3 regions of the Neobacillus sp. S1115 genome follow, and region 1 is predicted to be linked to each of the others. Evidence: riboswitches for the same ligand, from Rfam matches in the RefSeq annotation. Region 1 holds a riboswitch; each other region holds the start of a gene.
The links. A riboswitch is a leader RNA that binds a small molecule or an ion and turns the genes downstream of it on or off. The one in region 1 is predicted to bind thiamine pyrophosphate.
Positions count from the first base shown of each region.

Region 2: linked by a shared signal. The riboswitch ahead of thiC (phosphomethylpyrimidine synthase ThiC) and the one ahead of thiM (hydroxyethylthiazole kinase) in region 1 are both predicted to bind thiamine pyrophosphate.
Region 3: linked by a shared signal. The riboswitch ahead of tenI (thiazole tautomerase TenI) and the one ahead of thiM (hydroxyethylthiazole kinase) in region 1 are both predicted to bind thiamine pyrophosphate.

Region 1 covers NZ_AP038275.1:2,629,633-2,633,888, reverse strand. The annotation lists gene thiE (thiamine phosphate synthase) at 1-440, opposite strand, end outside; gene thiD (bifunctional hydroxymethylpyrimidine kinase/phosphomethylpyrimidine kinase) at 437-1,249, opposite strand; gene thiM (hydroxyethylthiazole kinase) at 1,249-2,070, opposite strand; TPP riboswitch at 2,151-2,259, opposite strand; gene ACZ5B7_RS12755 (glutaredoxin family protein) at 2,387-2,629, opposite strand; gene ACZ5B7_RS12750 (HipA family kinase) at 2,961-3,761, opposite strand; gene ACZ5B7_RS12745 (glycosyltransferase family 4 protein) at 3,758-4,256, opposite strand, start outside.
Region 2 covers NZ_AP038275.1:6,013,538-6,017,793, reverse strand. The annotation lists gene ACZ5B7_RS29205 (nuclease-related domain-containing protein) at 1-545, shown strand, start outside; gene ACZ5B7_RS29200 (VanZ family protein) at 573-1,040, opposite strand; gene ACZ5B7_RS29195 (peptidoglycan DD-metalloendopeptidase family protein) at 1,172-2,026, shown strand; TPP riboswitch at 2,379-2,491, shown strand; gene thiC (phosphomethylpyrimidine synthase ThiC) at 2,646-4,256, shown strand, end outside.
Region 3 covers NZ_AP038275.1:3,959,596-3,963,851, reverse strand. The annotation lists gene ACZ5B7_RS19135 (hypothetical protein) at 1-186, opposite strand, end outside; gene ACZ5B7_RS19130 (histidine kinase N-terminal domain-containing protein) at 641-1,747, opposite strand; TPP riboswitch at 1,960-2,069, shown strand; gene tenI (thiazole tautomerase TenI) at 2,219-2,833, shown strand; gene thiO (glycine oxidase ThiO) at 2,817-3,953, shown strand; gene thiS (sulfur carrier protein ThiS) at 3,950-4,153, shown strand; gene ACZ5B7_RS19110 (thiazole synthase) at 4,155-4,256, shown strand, end outside.

The sequences.
Region 1 (4,256 bases):
GGCTTTGCATCGGCCTTCGTTTTTGTTGGATAAACCGGTCCAATTCCGAAATAATCGGCACCAGCGCTAAGTGCTGCTTCGGCCTCCTCCGGCGTATGAACGGATACACCAAGAATTTTATTATCGCCAATTTGATTTCTGACTGTTACAGCCGGTTCATCCTCCTGACCAATATGAACCCCATCTGCGTCAAGCGCGATTGCCAGTTCAAGATCATCATTAACGATAAACGGAATTCTGTGTTCTTTGCATAGGCTTTGCAGTTTTTTCGCAAGAGCATATTTTTCTTCCCCGATTAAAGCCCCTTCGCCTTTTTCCCGAAATTGAAAAAAGGTAATTCCTCCGGCGATGGCTTCTTTCAATACCTCAACCGGGTCCTTCCTGCAATTGGCTGTTCCCATAATAAAATATACTTTCAAGGCTTCCCGTAAGTTTATCATGATTGGACCATCTCCATGATTCTTTTCCGGTAAGCCCCATGGTTTGTCGGCCCATGTCCCTGTCCAATCGCAATCCCATCTTCAATTGCAGCCTGAATAAAATCCTTCGCCTTGATGACCGCTTGATATACATCTGCTCCCTTAGCCAGTTCAGCAGTAATCGCTGCTGAAAAAGTGCAGCCAGTGCCGTGTGTGTTCTTAGTCGGAATTCGCTTACTCGTAAAAGTATAGAATTCTTTTCCTTCGAAGAGGAGATCTGTTGATTCTGAAGGGTTTTCATCATGGCCGCCTTTCAGCACAACGTTTTGCACCCCTAAGGCATGTAATTTTTTTGCTGCCTCCTGCTTATCTTCTGCTGTACGTATAGACATCCCGGTTAGGACCTCAGCCTCTGGAATATTCGGGGTAACCACTTTGGCAAGCGGCATTAAAAATTTCTTCATCGCAGAAATTGCTTCAATTTGCAGCAAGGAAGCCCCGCCTTTTGCGATCATTACAGGATCGACAACAACATTATCCCAATGATATTTTGTAAGATTAACAGATACAGCTTCAATAATTTCAGCATTAAATAACATACCCGTTTTCACCGCATCAGTCCCCATGTCCTCACCGATGGCTTTCATCTGTTCGATAACCGCCTCTGCTGTCATTGGATAAACTCCATGGACACCTAATGTATTTTGCGCTGTAACAGCGGTTAATGCGGACATGCCAAAAACCTCTAACTCCTGAAACGTTTTTAGGTCCGCCTGAATTCCGGCTCCACCGCCAGAATCGGAACCTGCAATCGTTAACGCCTTTTTCATTATTGCCCTCCTCCTGTTAATTTTTTTATGGAAGAATAAAGATTGATGTCATCTGCAGCAACCTTCGAAAGCTGGTTCAAAAATTCGATTTGAAAGCTTCCTGGGCCTGATTCCACCGTTAGTTCCGCCGCCTTTTCTGCGGCTATTCCGTATATCGAGACTGCAGCAACAGATGCCTGCAGTAAATCCTTCTCCACCCCGGTAAATGCACCAATAACGGAGGTTAATAGACAACCAGTACCTGTCACTTTTGTTAACAATGGATGTCCATTAGCCACAACATAAGTGGTACTCCCATTCGTAACGACATCTTCCTTCCCTGTAATGACGACGATACAGTTTAATTTTTCGGCAGCAGTCATGGCGAGATCGGTAATATTACCATTTGTGCTTCCCGCATCGACACCTTTGATTTCCCATTTCTCTCCAACGACATTGGCAATTTCAGCGGCGTTCCCTCGAATTATGGATACTCTTAGTTCCCTCATGATCCTTTGCGCTGTTTCCGTCCGATAAGGGGTTGCCCCTGCACCCACCGGGTCAAAAATAACCGGAATACCTTGTTCATTGGCCGCCTTCCCTGCCAAAATCATCGAATCTACCGTTTGTGAATTTAAAGTGCCAATATTTAAAACTAGTGAACTGGCGATCCGTGCCATATCTGCGGCTTCCTCAGCAGCATTGGCCATTACCGGTGATGCCCCTAAAGCCAAAAGTCCATTCGCTGTAAAATTGGTTACCACTAAATTCGTAATATTATGTACAAGCGGTTTTACTTCTCTTACTTTTTGCAACGTTTCAAACAAGTTGTTTTTAAGCAAATCCTTCTCCTCCTTTTAAAAAATAAAAAAAACCAGACCCTCATAAAGGACCTGGTTAAGTTAAGTAAGAAACCGTAAAAATTAAACATGGTCTACTTTCCTACGCTGGTATTATCCAGTTCAGGTCCGAAGGGTTAAAAACTAGCCGTTTTCTCTCAGCCCGCTAACAGGGCACCCCTAGTAGTTACATCAAATATGAAATTATCATCAGAATAAACCTAAGAATCTTTTTTGTAAAGAAAAATATCTTAAAAATACTTTTGTTTAACCCGCTTCTAAAAACTCCGAAATACTCGATTTCCGAAATTTGTACTTATTAGCTCTCTTTCGCAAGCTCCATCAATTCTTTAAGATCATTTGTAAAACCCTTTACCGCACGGTTATTCACTACCGTAACAGGAACACCGAGAAAACCGTATTTTTCCACTTCCTTTTGATACTCAGGATTTTCTGCCACATTTCTTGTCTCAAAAGGAATTCCTTCTTCAGTCAGGACTTTCTTAACCATTGTGCATTCGATACAGTCGTTGGTGGTATAAACAATTACTTGTTTGCTCAAGATAAAATTCTCCCCTGTCCGATTATGTCTAACATACACAATATTCATTTTACCTACAAAAAGCAATTTAAATGATTATATGCCAAATGATTTATATAAAGGCAAACAGTGGGAATACAGCTTCATGTCGGGTCATGTCGTTTTGTACATCACTCTAGCGACCTCACAACTCGAGAAATGTCACTTCATGCGCTTTCCCAAGGAATAAACACAATAATTTCCCATCACAAAACAGCCTATTCAACCAAAAACCACGAAAAAACAAAAAAATAACCGTCAAAAAATGACGGTTTAAACGATTGATCACCCATTATTTTACAATTCATTCGCCTCAGGTGGACAATTTGCCAAAATGTCTTTTTGTGGTGTCTGACACCCATTTTCTTTTCATAAACCTTTCGAGCAATTTAGGAAGAATTTTTTTTCGCCTTGTTACGAGTGTTGTTACTATTGCTTTTTTTTCGTCTTTTGTGACGCCCCATTCTTCCGGGATAAGCTCAACAATTTCTTCTATTAATAAAATGGGGATTGTTTGAATAATTTCCAGGTGCTCATAAAATATTTTTTCATCCTCGATATAGGCCGACATCAATTCATGTGTGGCACTTTTTAATAAATCGGCAGGGAGATTATCTACATCCTCCTGGGTCCAATTATAGGAACCAAAAACCTCTGCCTGGTCTATCATCCATAGCTTATACGCTCCTGAACCTGAGGCAACTTCTTGAAAAAGAACATTCATACGAGTCCGATCACGATTAAACAGCCAATAATCAAATGCAATAATACCCGCTAATGACTGGTGGTTAACAATAGAAGAAATTTTTGAAACCTTGTGGCCATCCAGACAATCGGGAATAAACAAAGATGCAAATTGGTATTGGGTGTGTCCCAACTCGGCAAGTTCAGGCACCTGTAACGAGAATTCCTCCGGAATTTCTACGATTCTGCCAAATGGAATTGGCAATCCTAGATATCGCCCAAGGCAGTAGGCGACCCATTCATTGGGCAAAGATCTTTCAAAGCCTTGCTGAAAAAATTTCACCACATACTCCCTGCCATCATCAAACATGATTAAATGAGCGTTCGATTTTCCTTGTAATTTTTTCTGATATGACACAGGTTTAATCAAGTCGCCTCCACCTCCCCATCTCCATTCCTCTCCAATTGAATGAATGATTTTAATAAGTGAACGTATTGATCCGCGACCACGTGGATGGCAAAATTCTCTTCCACCCGACGAACTGCAGCTTCCGACATTTTTCGATGCATGTCGGGATTATCTACAATCTCATAGATTTGCTTGGCTGCATCGTCGACGTTTTGGCCCCGATAAAGCAAGCCTGTCTCACCATTTACCACCAGTTCGTTAATTGGCATGATGTTCGAAGCCACAACAGGAACCCCGCACACCATCGATTCAATAAAAGTATTCCCGAACGATTCCGACTTCGTGGTCGCTAGGGTGCAGCCACCCGATTCGCGAATTTTGGCATAGACATGCGGCATCTGCTGGTACGGAATAACGGGAAACCATTTCACAATGTCAGTTAGTTCCCCGTCATTCCAAGCGGCAGCAAATTCTTCCCGCTGGACGCTTTGTGCACCGCCAATGAGCCAGAATTCT
Region 2 (4,256 bases), 2.9 Mb from region 1:
ATTTTCCAAACGTTCCAATCCATTATCTTTTTGTAAACAGTAATGAAAAAACATTGATTACAGCGGAGCACGGGAATGAAGAGATTCTTCGGAATGTATGTAATAGTGAATTTTTAATAGAAAAAATAGAACAAATTAAAGAATTTCAAAAGATAGATAAGCTAGGCTCCAAGGATTTAAAAAAGGTAAATAAATTACTTCTATCGAAGCACACTCCCGATAATCCCGATATATTAAAGCAATTCCACCTGTCTCCTAAAGAAATCCCCACTGGTGTGAAGTGCCCCGATTGCCGCTTTTTGCCGATGACTTATCATTCCGGAACCTGGTGGTGCCCAAAGTGTAACGCCAAATCGAAAACTGCCCATATTCCAGCCATCAACGATTATTTCCTTTTAATAAAACCGACTATCACAAATTCTGAGCTAAGAGAGTTTCTCCATATAGATTCGATAAGAGTGGCCAGCCATTTTCTAACGACCGCAGATTTCCCCCATAGTGGTACATTTAAAGACCGTGTTTACCATCATCCCGTATTGCAATAAAAAAACCACCGCCAACCAGCAGTGGTTTTAAGAAACAGACCGAACGCGGCCGAGCAGCTTCGCCAGCCCCGCAAATTTACCCTTATACAGCGCACCACGAATAAAATAGTAGCAGACGCTGATGCCGAGGAAGTCCTTAAATAGGTCAAATAGCGACGCGGAGCGGTATGGATAGAACGATTGGTGGATTTCGTCACTGATGCCGTAGAAGGCCGCAAACAGGGCACAAGCCAAGTTCCAGCCTGGCGTAAAACTGAAACCGGCGACAGCATTGCTGCGCAGGTCAGCGTTACCGCGTCTAAACGTCAAACATGCGAGGACTAGTAATACATATAAAATCGCAAACTCTATTAAATGCAATGATTCTTTAATAGTGTGGTCAATCGTCGAATCGGGCAGGCGCACGAAGTGGTCCGACGGCAGGCTCGATTGAATGAAGATGGCTGCCATGTAAAGCACGGGCAGGACCCGCAGCACCCATTTTAACACGTTCATGAAACAATTCCCCCTAAAAATTTTTCAAAAAGATGCATAAAAACGCAGGCAATTACAAAAAATAAAATTTTTTTCAGACTAGTGTATATAATTCTAGTTATCTGTTCAGAATGATTGCTGAGGTGATGAAAATGAGAGAGGAAGAAAACAAACGATCTTCTCAAAGTTCCAGCGTAAAACGCTTTTTCAAGAAGCGTTGGGTATTTCCAGCCATCTATATCGCAAGTGCAGCAATCATTTTAACAGGTGTTCTTTGGTACCAGTCCAGCGCAGGAGACTCAGACAAATACGATTACAAGTCTACTGATATTACTGGCAAAAAGACCAACCCGCCTGCAGTTGAAGTTAACTCGGCTTTAGAAAACGTCAAAATGCCGGTGAAGGATGCAGCAACAGCTGTCATCAAGACAAAGTTCTATGATTTCAGTGCGAAAGCTGAAGACCAGGAAGCCGCATTAGTATTCTACGAGAACACATACAACCCGAATACTGGTGTCGACATCACCATGAAGGACGGCGAAACGTTTGATGTATTAGCATCACTCAGCGGAACTGTCACTCGTGTTGAAGAAGACGCGGTGCTTGGAAATGTCATCGAAATTGAACACGACAAAGGTATTGTAACACAATATCAGTCCGTGAAAGACATTAAAGTTGAAGTTGGCGACAAGGTGAAACAGGGAGATGTTCTTGCCAAGGCTGGGCAAAGCATGTTCAATGAAAAAGCTGGAACACACGTCCATTTTGAAATTCGTAAAGATGGCGTCGCGGTTAACCCTAGTAAGTATATCGACAAACCGGTAAGTTCTTTACAAGAAGCGACTCCTTCAAACAGCAAGGAATCCATGCAAACTCCTAGCGAAAAAAAGCAGCAGGAGTTGGAGGATCCAGCTGGCTCCGACGACCAGTCTTCCGATAAGGAAACAGACGACGGCAGCACTAAAGAAGACGAGTCCACTAACTCAAAAGAAAAGACAAATTCATAATATTGAAAGTATAAGGGGAAGGGGAGTACTTCCTCTTTTTTTTGCGTTTTTTTCAAAAAAAAGAATCTGGTTCGCCTGCCAGATTCCGCAAAAAAATAGGACCCGGCCGATTGCCGGATCCAACACGATATATTAAAAGGGGGGGTTATGAAAAAGTGTGACTGAGATTGTCCTTTTCACACTTTTATCTTACCCTCCAGATATGAACAAACTATGAACAAAAGGTGAAAGTTTGAAAAACAGTTATGAGAATTATCTGTTCCGATAACCACAAAGTTTACCAAAAAGCTTTCCATTTCCAAAAATTTCTGATATATTTTGACTGTAAGATTATAACTTAATATTGTTTGAAATGCTCTACTGGGGGGGTCCGATGGCTCGGACTGAGAGAAGAATGCATAAATTCTTTGACCCTTTGAACCTGATCTGGATTATACCAGCGTAGGGAAGTAGTATCAAAGGTGTCCGTGGTTTAATTTGGGTACCGCTACTTTTGGATGAAAAAATCAGGTTCTGTGCAAACAGAACCTTTTTGTATTGTCCTCCATTACTTTCCAGTAATGAACTGCGCTGTAACTCCCAGGGTGCAAAATCAAACCATTTTGAAGGAGGAAGTTACATGCAGAAGCAAGTGGAAGGGAACATCGAGTTAAAATCACAATTCACTGGAAGTAAAAAGGTATATGTCGAAGGGGCAAGACCCGATCTTAAGGTTCCGATGAGAGAAATTCAACTTACTCGAACCGTTGCTGCTTTTGGAGAAGAAGAAAATGAGCCTGTTCGGGTCTATGATACGAGCGGCCCCTACACTGATTCGAATTATCAGGTCGATATTCAAAGCGGACTTCCAGCATTGCGCAAGGATTGGATTCTCGAGCGGAATGATGTGGAGGCATATGTTGGAAGAGAAATAAAGGCCAAGGATAACGGATTCCATGAAGGGGACGAACGTGCAAACCTTGAATGGTATCCCAATGTAAATAAAACACCCCTTAAAGCTAAAACAGGAAAAAATGTCACCCAGATGCATTATGCCAAAAAAGGCATGATTACCCCTGAAATGGAGTACATAGCCATTCGTGAACATAGGGACCCGGAATTTGTCCGTGCAGAAGTTGCCAGCGGGAGAGCGATTATCCCAGCCAATATCAATCACCCGGAAAGCGAACCGATGATTATTGGACGAAACTTTCATGTGAAAATTAATGCAAATATCGGGAATTCGGCCGTTACCTCCTCTATAGAGCAAGAGGTTGAAAAAATGACGTGGGCAACTCGCTGGGGCGCCGATACCATCATGGATTTATCGACCGGAAAAAATATCCACACAACGAGAGAATGGATCATTCGCAATTCTCCCGTACCAGTCGGAACGGTCCCAATCTATCAGGCACTTGAGAAGGTAAATGGGATTGCCGAGAATTTAACATGGGAAATATACCGCGATACGTTAATTGAACAGGCGGAACAAGGGGTCGACTATTTTACAATCCATGCCGGCGTTTTGCTGCGATATATTCCTTTAACGGCAAAACGGACAACAGGCATTGTATCCCGCGGCGGCTCGATTTTGGCGCAATGGTGCTTGGCTCATCATAAGGAAAATTTCCTCTATACTCATTTTGAAGAAATATGTGAAATCCTGAAACAATATGATATCTCTGTTTCTCTTGGAGACGGGCTCCGTCCAGGCAGTATTGCTGATGCAAATGATGAAGCACAATTCGCAGAGCTTGAAACGCTGGGGGAATTAACGGAGATTGCCTGGAAACATGATGTGCAGGTGATGATTGAAGGGCCAGGTCATGTACCGATGCATATGATCAAAGAGAACGTCGATAAGCAAATGGAAATTTGTAAAGAAGCGCCATTTTATACGTTAGGACCTTTAACCACCGATATCGCACCAGGATATGATCATATTACTTCAGCTATCGGAGCGGCGATGATCGGCTGGTTTGGAACAGCGATGCTCTGTTATGTGACACCCAAAGAGCATCTAGGCTTACCGAACAAAGATGATGTCCGGGAAGGAGTCATTGCTTATAAAATTGCCGCTCATGCCGCTGATTTGGCCAAAGGGCACCCCGGTGCACAAAAAAGAGACAATGCTTTATCAAAAGCCCGTTTCGAATTTAGATGGGAAGACCAGTTTAATCTTTCTTTGGATCCGGAGCGTGCAAGGGAATACCATGACGAAACATTGCCTTCGGAGGGGGCGAAAACAGCC
Region 3 (4,256 bases), 1.3 Mb from region 1:
ATTTTCTGCATCATCGATAGTGGCTGGCGGTTGGTCCAATTGCTGAAACCAAATCTTTAATTCGTCAATAAACTCATAAAAATGCCTTTCAAACCGTTCGGCACATTCTTCGCTTTCATCCTCTGAAGCTTTCTTCATCATTTCCCAATCTTCAAGGGCGACCTCTAATTTTTCATAAACATGCATTATCACGTAATCACTCCTCGGTTTTGAGTATACAGAAGAAAACCCTATAAGACAAAGGATTCGTCACTTGTTAAGACTATTGGTCTAATTCGTAATCTTCAAAACATATGAATGAATATAACGCAATAGAGGTGGGGTAATGAAAGCAGTTGTGTACACGAAGTACGGTACACCCGATGTTCTTAAACAGAAGAGGTAGAAAAACCTATACTTAACGATGATCTGGTACTGGTAAAGATTCACGCAGCATCTTTGAATTTTGGCAATCTAGTTCTTTTAAAAGGGTAACCGTTTTTAGCGCGTTTTTCCTTTGGACTATGAAAGCAAAAAACTCCATACCCGGAGAAAATCATTGAAAGTTCGGTCGCATTGAAAAGCAATATGTGACCGACTGCTCATTTAAACGAATATATTACACAAATAAAAAACACCGCATGGGCGGTGTAAATGGATTTTAATTCTTTTTAATAGGTAACGTAAGTTGAAAGGTAGTAACATGATTATCAGACATACATTCTATTTCACCGTGATGTTTCTCAACAATATTCTTACAAACGAATAAGCCGATACCTGTGCCTAGTTTCTTAGTAGTGAAGAAGGGTTCGAAAATTAAATGTACTGCTTCAGGATCGATAGTAGGGCCATTATTAGAAATACGAATCTTAATTTGGTGATCATCTATATTTGTTTGGATATCAATTTTCCGCAGATTTTCTTCTTCACACACAGCGTCAACTGCGTTTATTAAAAGATTGAGAAAAACTTGTTTTAACTCATTCCGATCGCCCGTGATACAAATATCAGCATCGATATTTGTATGAATTTGGACATTGCCATCGACGATGCTTGGATAGAGGAAATCAAGCACTTCTTCTATTAATAAATGGATGGTAATGTCTTCATTCTGGCTTTCTGCCAGCGTGTTCAGTTTTGATGTATGAAGGAACTGAGTAATTCTGAACTTAAGTTGATCTAATTCTTGGCTGACAACATCTAAATATGGTAGATTAGGATGCTCGTGCTTTAATAGTTTTATAAAGCCCATAACGGAAGTGAGCGGGTTGCGAAATTCATGAACAAAGCTAGAAGACATTTGTCCAAGAATCGCCAACCGGTCCTTATGTGTTTGGGAAATAAATAAATTTTGTTCTTGTAGTTTCTTATCTTTGATTTCGGTGTACTTAGAAACAGCATAGAAACAGAATAAATCGAACTGTTTATTGACCAAGTCAATCGTTGGCTGCAGCTCTTCTGGTATGAGTCCGGAAAGGTTTAAATATTTAATAATTATACTTCTACCCAGATTTACATTATAAACAAATTCCCCAATATTGACATTAGCCTCGACCCGTTCCAGGGCTACTTTGTGCGCCAATAATTTAACATCTTCATCAGAGAATCCCTTTAAAATTGAATTTGTTATGAGATGGTACATTAAATGACCGTTCTTTAATATTAGCTCTGGATTATCCCGGTAATAATGGATAATAATTTGCTCTTCCCAAAAATGTATAAACTTTTGTTCATTCTCAATTAGAAATTGGCCTACTTTTTTATCCATACACAGCCTGCTTTCCACTATATTAAAGTGATTATAGCATAAAAATTTGATGCATGGGGACGGTTCTCGTGCCTCAAAATAGGTGTATATAAGAAATATTTCAAAGCAATTTGATGAAATGTACGAGCAAATAAGGTTTGAAATGTTTGACTTTTTTGAATAAAATGTTACCATATATCCATATGAGGTAATCTTTTCAAATGAATATGAATCAAATCCGCTAGAGGTGCCTTTTTGAAAAGGCTGAGATTGAAGTGTGACTTCGGGACTCTATGAACCTGATCTGGTTAATGCCAGCGTAGGGAAGTGGACAACGGGATTTTTGGAGAGCAAAATTTTTATTTCTAAATTTCGGCCACTTTCTTACAAAAGGAAGTGGCTTTTTGTTTTGCCTGTTTTGCGCTTCCTTAGACCGGCGAAATCCATTCAAAGGGGGGGAGTTGTATTTTTACTAGTCTAAAAGAAAAAGAGTTGCATCTTATATCCAATGGTAAAATGTCGATCCATCAATTGGCTGAAATAGCGAAGGATATTCATCCATTTGTAACTGCGCTACACTTGCGGGAAAAACAAAAATCAGCAAAGGAACTTTTTCAAGCAGTCGAACTTTTAACAAATGAAAACGTCCCTCCATCAAAAATCGTGATTAACGATCGGGTAGATGTTGCAATCGTGGCAAAGGCCCTTGGTGTTCAATTAGCCTATCATAGTTTAGATACAGCCTGTGTAAAGGAGCATTTTCCTCAACTTAGGGTCGGGACTTCCATTCACTCCTATGAAGAAGGACAAAATGCAAAGGAGAATGGAGCTGATTTCGTTCTATACGGTCATGTCTTCCCTTCGCAATCAAAACCAGGAAAGACCCCAAAAGGGCTAGAAGAATTAACACGGCTGTCACAGCTGAACATTCCGGTGATTGCCATTGGCGGGATAACGCCGGAGAATATGGAAGAAGTCCTACAGGCAGGGGCAACGGGTATCGCTGTCATGTCAGGTGTTTTAGATGCTCGTGACCCCTTATTAGCCGTAAAGTCTTACATACATGCATTTAGAGATGGAGGTGAGAAATATGGATCATACATTTGATGTTGCCATAATTGGAGGTGGTGTTAATGGAGCCTCGATTGCCTATCAGTTATCAAAGCAAGGAAGAAAAGTCATCATTATTGAGAAAGAACAAATCGGCTGCCAAGCATCAAGTGCTGCCGCCGGAATGCTGGCTGCGCAAGCTGAACTTGAACATGACGGTCCATTATTTCAGTTGGCGATAAAAAGTCAATCAATGTTTTCGGCTCTCGCTAATGAATTATTGGAAACTACTGGTGTGGAAATCGAGTTTGTCAATAAAGGGATGTTAAAAATTGCAGAAACCGAAGACATAGCAGAAGAAGTAAAAAAACAGGTCACCTTTCAAAAGAAATGGGATCCAACCATAAAATGGCTGGATGCGAAGGAATTACGAGAAATGGAACCGTCACTTTCAACAAGCGTACCTGGAGCGATGTATCTCCCGAACGACGGGCATGTACAGCCTGCAAAGTTAACGCAGGCGTTCGCAAAAGCGGCGGTCCATTTTGGTGCTAAAATACTTGAAAACACCGAAGTGCTATCTTTTCTTTATCAAAACGGTCAGGTGATAGGGGTGCAAACCACGAACGGAACCATCCTTAGTGATAACTTTGTTGTTGCGGCCGGTGCTTGGGCGGCCCAATTAATCCGTGAATCTGGTTTAGAGATGAACATGTATCCTGTTAAAGGTGAATGCTTTTCCGTTAAAACAGAAAGGCCAATTATCAATAGAACCATTTTTTCAGATAAACGCTGCTATCTTGTACCAAAAAAGAATGGAGAAATTTATATTGGTGCGACCATGATTGAACATACATTCGATAAAAAGGTAACAGCAAAAGGGATTTCCACTTTGCTGGAAAGAGCAACCCAAATCATACCGCAAATTAAAGAGGCAGCGTGGGAGAGGGTGTGGGCTGGAATTAGGCCACAGACAGGTGATGGACTGCCTTACATTGGCGCGCATCCGAGGTGGAAAAATTTGTTTGTGGCAGCAGGGCATTTTCGCAATGGGATTCTACTTAGCCCGATTACAGGGAAACTAGTGGCTGAATTAATCGAAGGCAGACTGAAAGATGAGAATCTGCTATCAGCTTTCCGGCTCGACAGAAATATGTTGGTAGGAGGTAAACCATGAAGGTATTATTAAATGGCGAATGGACCCAATTATCAGACAGTATGGTATTTGTTTCAGATGTTCTTCAGCATTTTGAAATCCATGATAAAGTCGTTGTGGTCGAAGTAAACGGTGAAATTTTAACCAAGCTGGAACACCAAAGTACTAGATTAGCAGATAAAGATCGAATTGAAATAGTTCATTTTGTAGGAGGCGGTTGATATGTTAAAAATTGGTCCATTATCCTTCCAATCTCGTTTATTGCTTGGGACAGGGAAGTATCCAAGCTTTGACATCCAAAAGCAGGCGGTCGAAGTGTCAGAA